Regions from separate parts of the Spartinivicinus ruber genome, predicted to be linked through region 1. Evidence: predicted binding sites of a transcription regulator. Region 1 holds the regulator's gene; each other region holds the start of a gene.
The links. Region 1 encodes FNR, which switches genes on or off when oxygen is low (the NO sensors DNR and NnrR bind a similar motif). Its sites were predicted from a motif close to TTGATNTANATCAA; they were not measured.
Positions count from the first base shown of each region.

Region 2: the regulator FNR is predicted to act here: its motif matches at 2,403-2,416, upstream of G4Y78_RS02940 (cytochrome ubiquinol oxidase subunit I).
Region 3: the regulator FNR is predicted to act here: its motif matches at 2,470-2,483, upstream of G4Y78_RS08750 (ribonucleoside triphosphate reductase).
Region 4: the regulator FNR is predicted to act here: its motif matches at 1,948-1,961, upstream of ccoM (cytochrome c oxidase subunit CcoM).

Region 1 is NZ_CP048878.1:3,698,050-3,702,267, reverse strand. Features, by position in the region: gene G4Y78_RS16885 (hypothetical protein) at 1-227, opposite strand, end outside; gene G4Y78_RS16880 (adenine phosphoribosyltransferase) at 627-1,169, opposite strand; gene fnr (fumarate/nitrate reduction transcriptional regulator Fnr) at 1,291-2,052, opposite strand; gene hemN (oxygen-independent coproporphyrinogen III oxidase) at 2,162-3,550, opposite strand; gene G4Y78_RS16865 (sulfite exporter TauE/SafE family protein) at 3,703-4,218, opposite strand, start outside.
Region 2 is NZ_CP048878.1:638,945-643,162, forward strand. Features, by position in the region: gene G4Y78_RS02935 (cytochrome d ubiquinol oxidase subunit II) at 1-700, opposite strand, end outside; gene G4Y78_RS02940 (cytochrome ubiquinol oxidase subunit I) at 809-2,179, opposite strand; gene G4Y78_RS02945 (sensor histidine kinase) at 2,509-4,218, shown strand, end outside.
Region 3 is NZ_CP048878.1:1,849,759-1,853,976, forward strand. Features, by position in the region: gene G4Y78_RS08740 (anaerobic ribonucleoside-triphosphate reductase activating protein) at 1-487, opposite strand, end outside; gene nrdD (anaerobic ribonucleoside-triphosphate reductase) at 495-662, opposite strand; gene G4Y78_RS08750 (ribonucleoside triphosphate reductase) at 676-2,391, opposite strand; gene G4Y78_RS08755 (hypothetical protein) at 2,699-4,218, shown strand, end outside.
Region 4 is NZ_CP048878.1:2,259,498-2,263,715, reverse strand. Features, by position in the region: gene trhO (oxygen-dependent tRNA uridine(34) hydroxylase TrhO) at 1-480, opposite strand, end outside; gene G4Y78_RS10675 (hypothetical protein) at 625-1,095, opposite strand; gene G4Y78_RS10670 (BolA family protein) at 1,107-1,415, opposite strand; gene ccoM (cytochrome c oxidase subunit CcoM) at 1,719-1,829, opposite strand; gene G4Y78_RS10665 (YebG family protein) at 2,213-2,500, shown strand; gene rapA (RNA polymerase-associated protein RapA) at 2,695-4,218, shown strand, end outside.

The sequences.
Region 1 (4,218 bases):
GGTTGGGTAACCAAATACTTATCCCAAATATTTTTATGCATGAGTGGGGTAATACAATAAATACCATAAGAGTGGTATGTTTTTGGTCTTAGGTAGAATCCTAGCCCACTTTCTTGAGCGGCTGTCCCCATTAGCAAATTTTCGGCTAAACAATGTTTGACTTGTAACTGCCTTAACGTTGGTTGAACTACATAATGTCTAAGTTCTTCTGCACAAATGCCCATCACTCAACTCTCATTTTCCCTACATTTATTCCTATTAGTCTTTGATGCATTTTTTTGACCAGAATGGGCCTACTCAACCTGCTTGCATCATTATATTCATTTTAAAAAGCAGGTTTATTTTATATTCTACGGTTAGTTTAGACTGAAATATTCAAGTTATTGGTTTGCTTTACAAGAAAAGAAGCTAAAAATCCGTTTTTTTTGAAACTGATTTGTTGCAAAAGTAGCGGTTATTATTGCCTGTCTTAATACAGATATAATAATGAAATAAAGGCCTGTGCAGTAAATCAACTTGCAATTTGATCAAATAGCTGACACTAATGTCATTTAAATGGCGAAGAAGGACATTTAGAAATAACCCAGCACCCAGTTAATAAGCAAAGAAGGGCACTGGGTAAACGGTTAATCTTTAGCAAAAGCACAAAGTGTATAGATAGGAATATCAGAGTCTTGAAGCTTTTGACTGCCTCCTAAGTCAGGTAAGTCAACAATAGCAGCTGCTTCGTAGACACTCCCTCCCAATCGACGGGTTAAGGCGGCGGCGGCAAGCAGGGTACCCCCGGTGGCAATCAAATCATCAACTAAGAGGATGCTGGCATCATTGCCAAAAGCATCTTCTTGAACTTCCAAAACTGCTTTGCCATATTCAATGTCATATTCTTCAGCGATGGTTTTGGTTGGAAGCTTGCCTTGTTTTCGAAATAGCACCAAAGGCTTGTTTAATTCATAGGCAATAACAGAACCCAGTAAAAAGCCTCGTGCTTCCATGGCGCCAATATGAGTAATTTCAGCATCAACATAGCGTTGAATAAAGCTATCAACTACCATCCGCTGTGCTTTGGGAGACTGATACAATGGGGTAATATCGCGAAATACAACACCTGGGGTAGGCCAGTCAGTAATATTGCGGATCAGTGACTTGATATAGTACTCATCAAAAATCATTGTTGTTTTCCATATGATGGTGTATCGACGCTGCCCTTGCAGGCTGCCGCAAATTGGCAGTATAGGATATTTAACTGATCACCTGATAACTTTTCGCGGAAGCCTTAGTGTGCTGATGAAATTAACCTACTAGTGAGTCATTGGTTCCATTGGGTTGATCAACAGACTTACCTCCGGCTAAGGAGCAGATAGCCATGGAGTCCTTAATTTGAATTTCCTTACCATTCGCATCGATTAAGCCATTTTTTTGGAAACGCGTGAAGACCCGGCTGACAGTTTCAACTGCTAGGCCTAGATAATTACCCATTTCATTGCGAGACATAGGGAGTCTAAAGGCTTGTGAGGAAAAACCGCGTCGACGGAAGCGAGCTGCTAAGTTGAGTAGGAATGTTGCAATGCGTTCGTCAGCAGTCTTTTTGCTGAGCAATAACATCATTTGCTGATCTTCCCGAATTTCCTTACTCATAATTTGCATTAATTTACGTCGTAGCTCAGGTAGGGTACTGGCTAGCTCATCCAGCTTCTCGAAGGGAATCTCACAAACCATAGTGGTTTCCACTGCTTGGGCTGACACTGGGTAGTGCTCATCATCAAGACCACTAAGACCAACCAGCTCACTGGGTAACTGAAAGCCGGTAATTTGTTCAATACCATCATCAGTGGTGGTGTAAGTTTTTAGGGCTCCAGAGCGGACAGCATAAATTGAGTGAAAAGAGTCACCCTGGAAAAATAAGTGTTCACCTTTGCGTAATGGTTTGCCTCGTTTGATAATGCTATCCAGCGTATCAATATCTTCTATTTTTAACGCAATAGGCAGGCAAAGAGTGCTGAGTATACAATCTTTGCAGGCGACTTGGTTAATGGGTTTTACTTTTGCAATCATTGTTATGCTGAGGCCTCAAACGCTAGAAGTGGGTATTCCATGCTAACGGATACATTTTGATTTATTGTAGGGGCGCACCCTGTTAGCGACAAGCTAATTATTGATGCAACTAAATCACTTTAGAAAATAAGTTGCTTGGTTGGTTCTTGGCTAAGTAGCTATCAAAAACCATGCAAATATTTCTCACTAACAATCTGCCGCTATCAGTGATAGTAATCTTGCTATCATCAATAGTGACCAAACCATCGCTTGCCATGGGGTGTAACTGAGTTAGTTCATCTTGAAAATAACTATGCCAATTAATATTTAATGGCTGACAATATTTAGCCAAGTCAACATGAAAGTGGCAGATTAACTGTTGAATAATTGACCGTCTGAGTAAATCATCCTGGTTTAATTGGATTCCACGCTTAATAGGCAACTGGTTATGTTTTTCCAGCGACTGGATATAGTCTTCTACTGATGTATGGTTCTGACAGTAATTATCTCCTAGCTGACTAATGGAGGATACCCCCAGCCCAATTAAGCTGCAGTGGCCATGGGTGGTGTAGCCTTGGAAATTACGATGTAACTCGCCTTTATTTTGGGCAATAGCCAGCTTGTCGTCAGGTAGTGCAAAATGATCCATACCAATGTAGTGATAACCAGCTGCCTGTAAGTGCTCAATAGTGTGCTGCAAAATACTGAGCTTTTCTTTAGCTGAAGGTAAATTTTCAGCTTTAATCCGTCGTTGTGGTTTAAAACGGTGAGGCAAATGGGCGTAATTAAATATTGACAGCCGGTCAGGGGCGAGTTGAACCACTTTATCCAGTGTTTCGAGAAAACTCTTAGTAGTTTGGAAAGGTAGGCCATAAATTAAATCCACATTAATGGACTTAAACATTAAGGCTCGAGCTGCTTCAAAAATAGCTTCGGTTTCTGCTTCAGACTGTAATCGGTTAACGGCTTTTTGTACTGTTGGGTTAAAGTCCTGAATACCCAAACTAATTCTATTAAATCCTAGTGAGCGGAGCAGTCCCATGGTTGGCCAGTCCGCTTCTCTTGGATCAATTTCAATTGAATAATCCCCATCAAAATCATCTGCTAGCTGAAAGTGCTGTTCCAGTAATTTAAAGAGTTGAATGGTTTGTTCGTGTGTTAAGAAGGTGGGGGTACCACCGCCCCAGTGGAGTTGCTCAACAATGGGCTTACAGCCCAGCTGTTTAGAAACTAATTGAATTTCTTTTTCTATAGCAGCTAAGTAGGGCAGGGCTTTTTGCCGGTTTTTGGTAATTATTTTATTGCAGCCACAGTAATAACAAACACTGGCGCAAAAGGGGACATGAACATAAAGCGAAAGTGGTGTTTGTTGCTGCTTAATTTTAGCAAGTGCCTGTAAATAGTGTTCAGGGGCAAACGCCTCTGAAAACTCGACGGCTGTTGGGTATGAGGTATAACGTGGGCCTTGCTGATTGTATCGCTCGATGAGCGAGGACTGCCACTTAAGAGGTCCTAACATAAATTTGACCTGTTTCTGTTGATGCAGATTAACAGTGTAAAGTGGTAGGGCTGAAAAGAATTGACGTGGGTCAAAGGCCTGTCTGAATAGCAGGTATAGGGCTCAATATAATTCACTATTACCCAATATCTACTAGCTTTTGCTTTCAGTATTTAATGATGATGGGCATGACTCTCATGGCTTGGCATTAACAGCGTTTGGTGGGGGCCAGGAATGGTCCATAACCCAAAGCCAATCATAATAATTGCCGCAATGGTGCGGGTGAGATGGTGAGCAATAAACTGCTTTAATACATCAGCAAAAAAGCCTGTAGCGAGAACCGTGGGGAGAGTGCCTAAGCCAAACCCCAACATCAGCAACCCGCCATTTAGGGTATTGCCACTGGCCGCTGACCAGGTGAGGGCACTGTAAATTAAGCCACAGGGTAGCCAACCCCATAAAATGCCTAAACAAAACCCTTGTTTAACAGTAGATGCAGGTAAAAAGGGTTTGGTTAACGGCTGAATGTGTCGCCATAGGTGCTGTCCCGCCTTCTCTATCCAGGTCAGTGCTTTCCACCAGTTAGCGATATAGCAGGCCATTAAAATCAATAAAATTCCAGCTATCCATCGGAGCCCTTGATTGGCAGTAGGGCCAAGCTGTTGAATAGACCAACCTAAACTGCCCAC
Region 2 (4,218 bases), 3.1 Mb from region 1:
ATCCTGTGACAACAAGAACTATCCATTTGTAGCTAATAAAAGCAGCAACAAACGCCTCTTCCGCCCAGGTAAAACCACCAAAAAAGCTATATACAACAATCAGACAAAGAATACTGAATAAGACAATCATTTTATTCGCGATAGAGTTACATTTTTTCTCAAGCATAGACTCAGTATTAATTTGTAACCATAAGCTACCTAGTGTGCAATAAGTGATGGCTATTAAAGATCCCATGGCTAGGGAAAAAGGATGTAACCATATAGGAATCAGTTGCTCGGTATTTGCCTGTAAGCCAAGTAGAACTGAGCCCAATATAGTACCCTGGCTAAATGCGGCGATGGTTGATCCGGCAAAGAAGCTAAAGTCCCACCATACACTACTTCGGTCTGCCTTAAAACGATACTCAAAAACAACGCCACGAAAAATTAGAGCGAAGAGCATGAGGAAAACTGGGATATATAGAGTCCCTAAAACCAGGCTATAAACTTTAGGGAATGCAACCAACAAACAAACACCAGCAAATACCATCCAGGTTTCATTACCATCCCATACATGTTTGATGGAATGCAGGGCTGTCATTCGTTCTTGTTTACTTAGCCATGGATAAAGAATTCCAATACCAAGGTCAAACCCATCCAGGATAGCGTAAACAAATATGCCGAAAACAATCACTAATAACCATACTATTGCTAAGTCCATAAAGTTTTACCTTCAGCTTAAAATTCTCTCTTTATATTTACACACTTTTATGCAGGTTTAACTTGCTTGGTATGCCCTTCTCGAATGATTTTTTAGGACCTGTTGTCACTAAAAGCCATTCGCTTTGGCTATATTGCTGGTGGCGACTTCTGTAGTATTTCCTGAGCTAATAACTTCTGGCCCTTGACGTATTAGCTTCTTGAAAAAATACAAGTAAACTCCAAATAGCAAGGTGTAAATGATCACGAAACCGATTAAGCTGATGAGAATTCTTTCAGCAGGTAAAGGGGTTACTAAGTCACTAGTGCGGAATAAGCCTTGAATTAACCAGGGTTGTCGACCCACTTCTACAACATACCAGCCGGCTAGTGTGGCGATAAAACCTAATGGTGCTGACCATTTCAGAATTGTTAAATAATAGCGGTTACTAAATAGAGAGCCTTTTTGGGCCAGCCATAGACCTAAGTAAGCTACGGTTAGTAAAAAGACGCCAATGCCCAGCATCAGACGAAAGCTGTAAAAAACCACTGCAACGGGAGGATGTTCATCAGCTGGCACTGCATTGAGGCCTTTTACAGTACCTTCAGTGTCGTGGGTTAAAATTAAACTTGCCAGCTTTGGAATAACTATTTCATAATCGTTTTTCGCTTGGGCTTGATCAGGAATAGCAAACAACCGCAGACCTGCTCCCTGTTCTGTTTCCCAAATGCCTTCCATTGCAGCAACTTTGACAGGTTGGTGTTCTAATGTGTTAAGACCATGTAGATCACCCACAAAGGCTTGAATAGGAGTCAGTACCACAAGCCCTGCAACCGCGATCCCTAAGCTTTTTTTAGCAAATGGTTGATGGTGTTTTTTTAGCAAGTAATAACTGGAAACGCTGGCTATCACCACCAAAGTGGTGATAAAGCTGGCAATTAACATATGAGCAAAGCGATAGGGAAATGAAGGGTTAAATATCACTTTTAGCCAGCTGGTTACTAGAATTTGATTATTATCAATAATGACGCCAGCAGGAGTATGCATCCATGAATTAGCCGCCAAAATCCAAAAAGCAGATAGGATGGTACCCACGGCTACTACCACGGAAGCACCAAAATGGATTTTCTCGCTTACTCTATTCCAGCCAAATAGCATTATGCCTAAAAAACCAGCTTCTAAGAAAAAAGCGGTGAGTACTTCATAGTTAAGTAAAGGGCCTATCACAGGTGATGCTAGTTCAGAAAATTTATTAAAGTTGGTACCGAACTGATAAGAAAGTACCAGGCCAGATACGACCCCCATCCCGAAAGTAATTGCAAAGGGTTTTATCCAGAATTTTGCTTGTTGTAAATAAACTGGCTTTCGGAGCTTTAACCAGAGCCCTTCCATGATGGCAATATAACAAGCTAAGCCAATAGATAAAGTTGGAAAAATAATATGGAAACTAATGGTTAAGGCAAACTGAATACGGGAAAGTACGGCGGGGTCTAATTCCATGATGCTATCCCCTAGCTGGCATTACGTTGATTTTGCGCTAATTGAATTAAACCAGGAAGCAACGCTATAGTGATGATCAATCCAGCAGATAGTAAGTCCATCATAAGAACGCTATTATTCATCTCAGCCTACCTCTCAACATGCTTTAGTTATGATTACTGCTTGTGCTTGTACTAGTTACACTACAAAGAACATGCCAGTTTTAAACGTCAAGTAAATTGCAATGATTTAGCGCAATGTAACTGGCTTTGGTAGAATAACTGTAAACGTCATTTACAGATTAATGAGAAGCAACTATCAACACTGTTAACACTGAAGCAATGGCTTTAATGACCGCTTTTTATGCTTCCATGAGCTTGACAGTCATTACGGCTGTATTGGCAGGAGCCTGGTTAATTGCTAAGTCTGCCCAGCATAAAGTACTGCAACCTTTGGCAGGGTTTTGTTTGGCCATGGCGGGCTGGTGCGCAGGGCACTTATTGGTGCAGTTTGATGCTGGAGGCTGCCAACAAGTCGGTTTAGCTTTATTATTAGCTAATCCATTTATACCTACTTTTTTTCTGCATTTCACGCTTCGTTTTATAGGTGACACCAGTAAGCCACAAACTTCACCAGCACTTATAAAAACCATGCAGCACCGGATAACGATTTGGTATTGGTTAGCTGCGGTAATTTCTCTTATTAGCTGGCTGGTTGCTGATGACGACTGGTTGCAGCCCTGGCTATCATTTAATGAATTTGTTCGGTTGGAGGGGTTTGGCTGGGTAAATTTAGCATATACAGTACTTGTTGGGTTAGAAGCGCACTCGTTACTGGTTTGGGGATGGCAAGTCAGTTCAGCAAATAAACGGCGATCAATTGTTGCCATGTTTATTGCTGGGGGCTGGGGATTACTGTTAGCCACTAGTTTCGTGTTTCCTTCGGTGAATATTAATGTGTTTCCCTATCCAATGCTGCTATTGCCAAGTTATGCTGTCTTGTTGGTTTATGGCGTAACTCGTTATCAGCTGGTGGAAGTCAACCACTGGGCTAGAAAAGCCATTAACTGGCTAGCTTTAGTGACGGGGCTTTTTATTGCTATCGCACTTTTTAGTGCTGTTGCGGGTTCAATAGGGATAACGGCTTTTGCTGAGGTACCACTCATACAACTCTGGCTTTACTCATTGTTTGTTTTAGCTGTAGCCTGGATGTTAAGCCAGCCAGCTCACTTATTAGCGGATCGAATTATTTATCCAGGGGCGCACCTGGATCAGGGAACTATAGATCAGTGGCTAGCCACCATGCAGCAATGCCAGAGCTGGCAATTGTTAAAAACAACAGCTGAAGAATTATTACAACAGCATGTGGGTCGATTATTGAGAGTGGAATTTGTCGTAACAGAAAAGCATCATGAGCCAACCATCTATTGTTTAAATGAGTCAGATTGGGAAATAAAGTTAGTTGGTTGGGAAGATCTAACACCTAGTTTGCGTCATGTAGGTGAAGTTTTTGCTGCTTTATTATTAAGTAGTGCCCGTTTACTTGAACAACGTTTTCAAATAGCTAAACAAGAAAAACAGCGGCTTGCTGAGCAGCATTTAGTTGAACTTGGTAGTTTATCTGCAGCAATGGCTCATGAACTGCGTAATCCGCTTAATATCATTTCAATGGCAGCGGTTCAAACAGATAAAACCACCCGTAGTTATATTCAGGCACAAGTAGCAAGAGCAGATCAATTAGTGAGCGATATGCTCAGTTATTCTGGTAAGTTGGAACTTAACTGTGAGATAAATAAGCTTGCATTGATTATTTCAACTGTCGCCAGTTATATAGAACAAAATTACCAAGTGAAGATATCAATAGATATTGAAAGTGATCTAGCTATCTATGGCGACTGCGGAAAAATACAGCAAGTGCTAACTAATTTATTGGAGAACGCAGCTGCTTTTACACGTAACCAGCAAAATCCACATATTTTAGTGAGCGCAAATAGCATCCAAAAAAATAATAGAAATATCTGTTGTGAAATCGTTGTGCATAATAATGGGCCTGCAATCACT
Region 3 (4,218 bases), 1.8 Mb from region 1:
TAATGGTGGTTCTAATTTCATAAGGTATGTTCGATTGCAATAGGCTATTTAAACTACTTAAGCATTTTTTATAGTAAGCTCGGTTACCAGTAATAACTGTCGCGACCGAGGGAGGTGCTTTATAGTCAAAACCCACCCAGTCCAGTTGCGGTAAAATAGCTTTAAAATGTTTAGGGAGACTACCACTGGTATGTAACCCTACTTTAAACCCCTGTTGTTTGCACCATTGTATAGCCTCGACTAACCCTGGTTGAATTAATGGTTCACCACCACTGAAAACGATTGCTTCAACTAAATTCACTCGTCGTGTTAAAAAATGTTGAATAGCCAGCCATTGATAGGCTCCAGAACAGATTTTAATTAACTCTGGATTATGACAATACTGACAGCGTAAATTACAACCTTGGCAATATAGCACTGTTGCCAAATGGTCGGGAAAATCAATGGTGGTAAGGGGGGTTATTCCCCCTATTTGAATTGCTTTCATTGTTACCCTACGTTTTGCGTATGTTTTCTTTGTCTTCTATAAAAAAGCATCTGTCATTGTGTTCAGATAATTTACCTGGGTTGAAAGCGACAGTGGGGCGATGGTAGCCCATTACCCGGGTCCAGACTTCGCAGCGTTGTCTTTTTGGATGATTGTTTAAAGTTTGTTTGGCCATTAATTGCTCCTTATTAAAGATCATTGGCGATAATTGCTTGATCGCACTTTGGACAAAACTCGTGTTCGCCTGGTAAATAACCATGCACAGGGCAAATAGAAAAAGTAGGGGTAATCGTAATATAAGGGACTTTAAAGTTGCTTAACGCAGCTTTAACCAATTTACGACAACTGATACTGCTGGAAATAGGCTCGGCCATATAAAGGTGTAGTACGGTCCCGCCGGTATAAGCTCGTTGAAGTGGTTCCTGCATCTCCAAGGCTAAAAATGGGTCATCGGTGTAACCCACGGGTAATTGACTGGAGTTGGTATAGTAGGGAGCATCGGCAGGCCCACACTGAATAATATCGGTAAACCGTTTTTGGTCTTCTTTGGCAAAGCGATAGGCAGTGCCTTCTGCTGGAGTGGCTTCCAGGTTATAGAGTTGCCCTGTTTGCTGTTGAAATTCAACAATTTTAGTTTTGATATGAGCCAGTAACTCTGAGGCTAACTGCTGGCCTTGGTTGGTGGTAATATCTTCCTGATCATTACTAAAATTACGAACCATTTCGTTTATACCGTTGACCCCAATAGTAGCAAAATGATTCCGTAAGGTCCCTAAATAGCGTTTGGTATAAGGGTATAAGCCTTCATCCATCAGTTGTTGTACTACATGACGTTTAATTTCCAGGCTTTCTTTGGCAGTATTTAATAAGTAATCTAACTGTTGAAATAAAGCTTGTTTGTCGCCTTTATGTAAATAACCCAGCCGGGCACAATTAATAGTAACCACGCCCAATGAGCCAGTTTGTTCCGCAGAGCCAAATAACCCATTGCCTCTTTTTAGCAGCTCTCGTACGTCGAGTTGTAAGCGGCAGCACATGGAGCGTACCATATGAGGTTTTAGGTCGGAATTTAAAAAATTTTGAAAATAAGGCAAGCCATATCGAGCGGTCATAGCAAATAAGCGCTCAGTATTTTCGGATTCCCAGTCGAAGTCAGGGGTAATATTGTAAGTAGGGATAGGAAAGGTAAACACTCGACCTTTATCATCTCCTTCGGTCATTACCTCAATAAAGGCTTGATTGATCATAGCCATTTCGTTGCTAAGCTCACCATAGCTAAAAGGCTGCTCTTCACCTGCAATAATAGGAATTTGTGTTTGCAGATCTGTAGGACAGGTCCAATCAAACGTTAAATTAGTAAAGGGAGTTTGGGTACCCCAGCGTGAAGGAATATTGAGGTTATAAATAAACTCCTGTATCAGCTGTTTAACTTGTTGGTAATTTAGTTGATCTTTACGAATATATGGCGCTAGATAAGTATCAAATGAACTGAAAGCTTGTGCACCAGCCCATTCGTTTTGCAAAGTACCTAAAAAGTTAACAATTTGCCCCAGTGCTGTTGATATGTGTTTGGGTGGTGCTGACTCCACTTTACCCGCGACTCCATTAAACCCTTCGTACAACAGTTGGCGTAATGACCAGCCAGCACAATAACCACCCAACATGTCTAGGTCGTGAATGTGAAAGTCAGCATTGATATGTGCACTTCTCACTGCTTCGGGGTAAAGGCTGTAGAGCCAGTAGTGGGCAGTCATTTTGCCTGAAGTGTTTAAAATCAGACCACCTAAAGAATAACCTTGGTTAGCATTGGCTTTGATCCGCCAGTCTTGCTTGGTCAAATATTCCTGGTAGGTGTGGTGTATATCCAAGAGTGGTAGGGATTCGACAGTATTTGTACTTAACATGATTTTTAACTGCTAAACAATGAGTGATGTATACTATATATAGTATGGTTATATAGATATTTATACCATTTATTGTATTTGACTTAAGTCAAAGCTTTAGTGGGTTACTACTTAAAGAAGGAAGTACTACACCTGATATAGAAGTTATCCATGTGGCTCAGCAAAGCTGGCCGAATAGTAATTAGTCATAAGATATGAAAAAGGCAGGAATAAGAGGGTATAAAATAGAACAGCCTTTTTTAGTAGATTAGTACTCACCACTATTGGTTATGATAAGGGTGTCTGCCATTGGTATGGGAAGTAAACCATGACAAATTCTCTCAGTAGTTACTTAGGCAACGGTTCTATCGACTCAGGTTCCAGTGTGGATGGTTTGGAGCAGTTACCTTCATCATCTGCCAATCAACCAGTTGACCAAGCGCCTCAGGAAAATGTTATCCAGTTGAATGAGTCTGCGGCGGCACAACGGCTATTTCAACAGCAAGTTCATTACCCTCCACAACAGCATATGCTGACTGGGTTGGATGCAGTCAATACTGAACTGGTGGCTGCCACAAGTGATGCACAACAGTTAGTAAGTAGTTGTATTATAGATGATCATGGCGTCGCCATTGATGAGCAGGGAAGAGAGCTAATTAAACAGCACCTGGAAACGGTACTGAATAATTATGTTTTACATTATGGAAAATGGGAGATTAAATCCAAGTTAAGACGTTTGCCCAAAGACCCTGTCGGTTATTTTGCTAAAACAGGTAATGAACAAAGGCCTGTTAATGGCAAATGGGCTTCTCCAAAACATTTAGCTGTATTTAATAAGCTTCAGGGACAAATGCCTGAGGGGGCTCTTATTATTGAGGACGGCAGAATTAAGGTAAAAGAACCTTTCCCTAACACTGTACAGGGTTTAGCCAATTATTTGAATAGGCTAGTGGGGTATGACACTATTACGGAAGAAAAATCCCATAACTCAAACAAATCTATGCTAACTAAACTGCTATTAAAAGGGGATCAGGTAGTTATTAATACATTGATCAAGTATGTAGATGTTATCGGCTCAGAAAAAAATAATACCACCAAAAAATACCGTGTTTTGTTTAAACCACACGATAATCCTTTTACTGAAACCACAGCAACTAAATCTTATCATAGCCAGTTAAGAATTCGAGCGAATACCCAGCGGGCTGCTGAAGTGATTGAGCATGAGACACTACTGCTTCGCCAGTTACTTCAACGCCTGGAAACTTATCAAAAGCAAGTCGCAGCGATTAGCCGAGGTGGTTTGTTTGAGCAGGCAATTCAGCAAATTGCTACCAAAGCAGATAACCATTTTCGTAATCATCCCGTCGATTATAAAATACGAGACTTACAAGCGTTAAAAATTGAACTAAGTAAATGTCGGGAATCATTAGATCAGCAACAAACCCATTTGGCGACTAAGGACGGAATAAAGCAGCTTAGAGAGCAATTAATGCACTATCAGAGTTATGTAAATCGTCTGGGTCAATATGTCGATACTGTTAAAGATTTAAGCTCGGCATTAACTGGTTATAAAGCAGTTTCAGATACAGGTAAAGCCATTAGCCTGCTTGAACGGCTGGAAAATCGTCAGATCAGTTGGCGTGATTATATGCCTGCCGATGACAGTCAATCAGGTAAGGTCAAACTGTCCTTTCAGAAATTCAGGGCAAAATGGTGGGCGTTTGTAGCGCGTTCTTCCGATTGGCAGCACACTATTCACTACAATCGCAAAAACGATATTATCAGTAGCATTAAAATTATGTATGAACAGACTGATAAACTGAATGAACTATTAATAACTGAAGGAAA
Region 4 (4,218 bases), 1.4 Mb from region 1:
ATACTCAGGAAACTCTCGAAAGCTATCTGTTTTGGGGTTAACCGCACCTTCAAAAGTCCCTACTTGATATTCATAATCATTACGGGTATCTATCAGCAGCACCTCTGGGTCATTGATTAACTGATTCCATTCCGTTGGTTTCACATAAGTACCTACCACGTGGTTAGGATCAATACCAGGTACACCCATGGTAACAATTTCTTTTTTCAATTTTACTTTAGTGCGATAGAAAGGCTGCTTATTATCATAGGATTCTTTATGAGTTAAGCCAGCCAATGGCTGATGGGACTTTAAATAATTTAATAACTGATCAACCCCCTCTCGGCTCCCTGCAACCGTGCCATTAATTCCTTCAGCAGCTAGTAATAAGGTTCCCTTCACTTCAAGGTCAAGCATCTTGTCCAATAACGGCTGGCGCATCGATTCAAAGTCAGGTAATCGAGTAAATTTATAAAGAGCGGCAATAACAAACTGAGACATCTTAATCCCTCTACCTTAGCAGATCGCAAATCTGCTGGTGTTACTAGCACTGCAACCTGTAAATAAAGAAGCAGCACAAGACCAATTAAAACGTCTTATTTTAAAGGTTTAGTGAAAGCAAGACCAGTTTTGGAGACAGTTCCCTTAAATTAACGAGGTTTGCTCAGGCTCGTCTAAAGTTGATTCTCCCTTATCAACAGGTTCTTTAAGAGGAATAACTCGTGGCCAGCGGCCACTGTCGTGGGTCGATTCAGGATGGGGTTCAGTCACCACATAAACCCGTTGAATATTACCTTCAGTGGCCAATAACCCTTGGATGATTTCATGGGCTTCAAGAGGAAACCAGCGGCTTTGCTCTGTTTCATCTTTTTCCATAAATGAGGTGACTACTATTTTCACTGGCCTTGGGTTAAAGGGCTGCCAAGCGCATCGTTGAATAGATTCCAGTCTAGCCCATCCCCCTTGAGGAGAACTTCCTGGCTGATTTTCACGCCGTCCCCAAGGCACCATGACAACGCTACCATCTCTTTGCAATACAGGGAGTTTTGCATTAGGGTTAGGAAAAAATACCCGATAACGCTCCTGGTTTTGCACAAACTCAGCACCACCACACATAGATTGGGAGCCTATCTTTTATTTGCACAGCTGGGGGACTCAGGAGCAGACTCGGCCTGTTTCTTCCACTCATCTGGCGTATAAGTATGCAACGCTAATGCATGAATTTTATGTTGCACTTCTTCAGCTAATAAACCATAAATCAGCTGATGTCTTTTTACTGGCATTTTTCCTAAAAAGTCAGCTGATACAACCACCACTTTAAAGTGCGACTCCGAGCCAGGCGGCACATTGTGCATATGACTTTCATTTGTAACAGCTAAGTAGGCAGGATTTAAAGCTTTCGTCAATTTTTGTTCAATTTCAGCCTGTACACTCATCACCTGTCTCCCATGCTTAACCAACTAAATTAATCTTACCTTGAAACCGGTCAAGCTGAAAGCCAGATAAAGGAGTAAAAGGAACCATCATAAGGTACTAATAAAAGCTAGAAGAGAAAAAACAGGCAAGGTGATAGACTACGTAAAACCTGACAAAACTAAGTAGCCCACCACACTTACCTTAAAAGCTCTATACAAATAGAGCATCCTTACGTCTGTCTAGCCTCAAACGTTCAGGTCATAATGACCTGACTTTTGGCCAGCAGCCAAAACTGCTGACCAAAACTGTGAAAATCGGTATATTCAACGTTGCCCTCTAATATCCTTTCGAATCAGTAGGCCAACACCAACAAAGAAACCAACAACTAAGCCAATCGTTATTAAAGAAGCTAACACTGTTTCATCGATATACATCGCTTACCTCCTGTTGGCTATTGCCTAAACTTGAACCAACAGTAGCAGCAACCCAGGCTGCTTTTATTGACCAACATCAATCAGCTCATAAGGCTAATAGCCTAGTTAGAGACTTTTATTGACCTAAAGCAATTTTTCATTCTTACAAGCCAACGGTAAAAACTAGTGATTTAAAGCGACAGAAAATATTTGGATTGTTCCTAGCCAACCTTATTGGATACAATACAGCCCCTATGGACAAATATACTGTATTTATATACAGTACAACCATAATAACTAGCTAACTAAGCTGGCTAGTTTCACAATGAGTTTTAATCCACAGGTCTCTCAATGTACTTATATTTGAGACCTAAATTAATTTGGTCCATGCAAGAGGTGAGCGAATGGCCGTTATACCCATGTGGAAATGCGATAGGGACGGTAGTATGTTCTCAGATAAAAAAGCCGCCGAAGAACACGACAAAATGCTTGAGCTAGCTGCAAATATTACCATGCTGCTAGAGCAAACATTTGATAGTATTGATGAGAAGATTGCTGAAGATATTGGTTTATTATTCGCCAAGCACAAAGAAACCCTGGCCAAAGCGATTAAAGGCAAACCAGAGTTAATATTAGAGATTGGTAAAGAATCTGCTGATGGACAATCTGAAGAAGCCAATACTAATGAATAATTAAGGCTTTTTTACCCTGCCTGTTGCTGTTTTTCTAAAGAGTCAATAACAAACAACAACAGGCGACTAACTACTTTTAAGCTTTTTCTTCCCACTGATAAAAATTACTGCCGAAAATTAGGCAAATCGACTATTGTTATTCAGAATATATTCGCTACCATATCGCCTTTTTCTGAGGTAGATAGGCGTACAGAATGACGACATTTGTTCCAGGACAACGTTGGATTAGTGATACAGAAACAGAGCTAGGCCTAGGCACTGTTTTATCCTTGGATCAACGAATGGTCACATTACTGTTTCCCTCTAATGGGCAAACTCGACTTTATGCAGTAAAAAACTCCCCTCTTACCCGCATCCGCTTTGTTGCCGGTGACACCATTGAAAGCCATGAAGGCTGGAGCATGATGGTTACCGACATAGTGGAGCAAGATGGCTTAATTACTTATCAGGGCACTTTGCCCAACGGTAAACCTCAAGAGCTTTCAGAGTCATGCCTAGGCAACTTCATCCAGTTTCAAAAACCGAAAGAGCGCTTATTAGCAGGTCAAATTGACCAAAATAACCACTTTAGCTTGCGCTATAAAACCTGGGAACATGCCCGCAATATTTATCAATCTCCTTTACTGGGCATGTGTGGCGCACGCACCAGCTTAATTCCCCACCAGTTACATATTGCCGATGAAGTCGGTAAACGTCAGGCTCCTCGGGTATTGCTGGCTGACGAGGTGGGCTTAGGAAAAACCATTGAGGCCGGGTTGATCATGTATCAACAGCTACTCACTGGGCGAGCGGAAAGAGTCTTGATTGTGGTACCCGAAAGTTTATTGCACCAGTGGCTGGTGGAAATGCTTAGACGTTTCAACCTGCACTTTAGCCTGTTTGATAGTGAGCGACTGGCTCAATTCAATGATTCTGACTCAGGCAATCCCTTTGAAAGTGAGCAATTAATATTAATCAGCTTAAATGAACTCACACAAGCTAAGCATTTAAATGATGCCTTAGCAGCTGACTGGGATTTACTCGTCGTTGATGAAGCCCACCACTTAAGCTGGACCCCTGACACGGCAAGTGAAGAGTATTTAGCCATTGAAAAGCTTGCACAAAAAACAGCTGGAGTATTATTGCTGACAGCTACTCCAGAGCAATGCGGTCACAGCAGCCACTTTGCCCACCTTCGGTTACTTGATCCAGACAAATTTCATTCACTGGCTGACTTTGAAGAGCAGTCACAGCATTATCAAGCCGTTGCAGAAATAGCTGAAGAGTTAATTGAAAGTCAAACTTTATCTGAAGCTGCAATTAACCGACTGATTAATTATTTAGGTGAAGAAGCCAGCCAGCAGGCTGCCACCATTAATAGCGATCAGCCTGAAAAGATCAAACAACAGACCAAACAGCAACTGTTATCTCACTTATTGGATCGTCATGGCACTAGCCGGGTGCTTTACCGAAATACCCGATCTGCCGTATCTGGCTTTCCTGGTAGGGTCATGCAAGCTTACCCACAGAAGTTGCCTGAGTTATATCAGCTTGCTCTCGAAAACCGTGATACTCCCAATGCAGTTTTGTTTCCAGAGCGCACCTACGAAAGGGAAATTTTGGTTGAAGATAAAGACCCCTGGTGGCGTTTTGATCCACGTGTTGACTGGTTAATCAACCTGTTAAAATTACTAAAAAGCCAAAAAGTCTTAATTATTTGTGCTCATGCAGAAACCTGT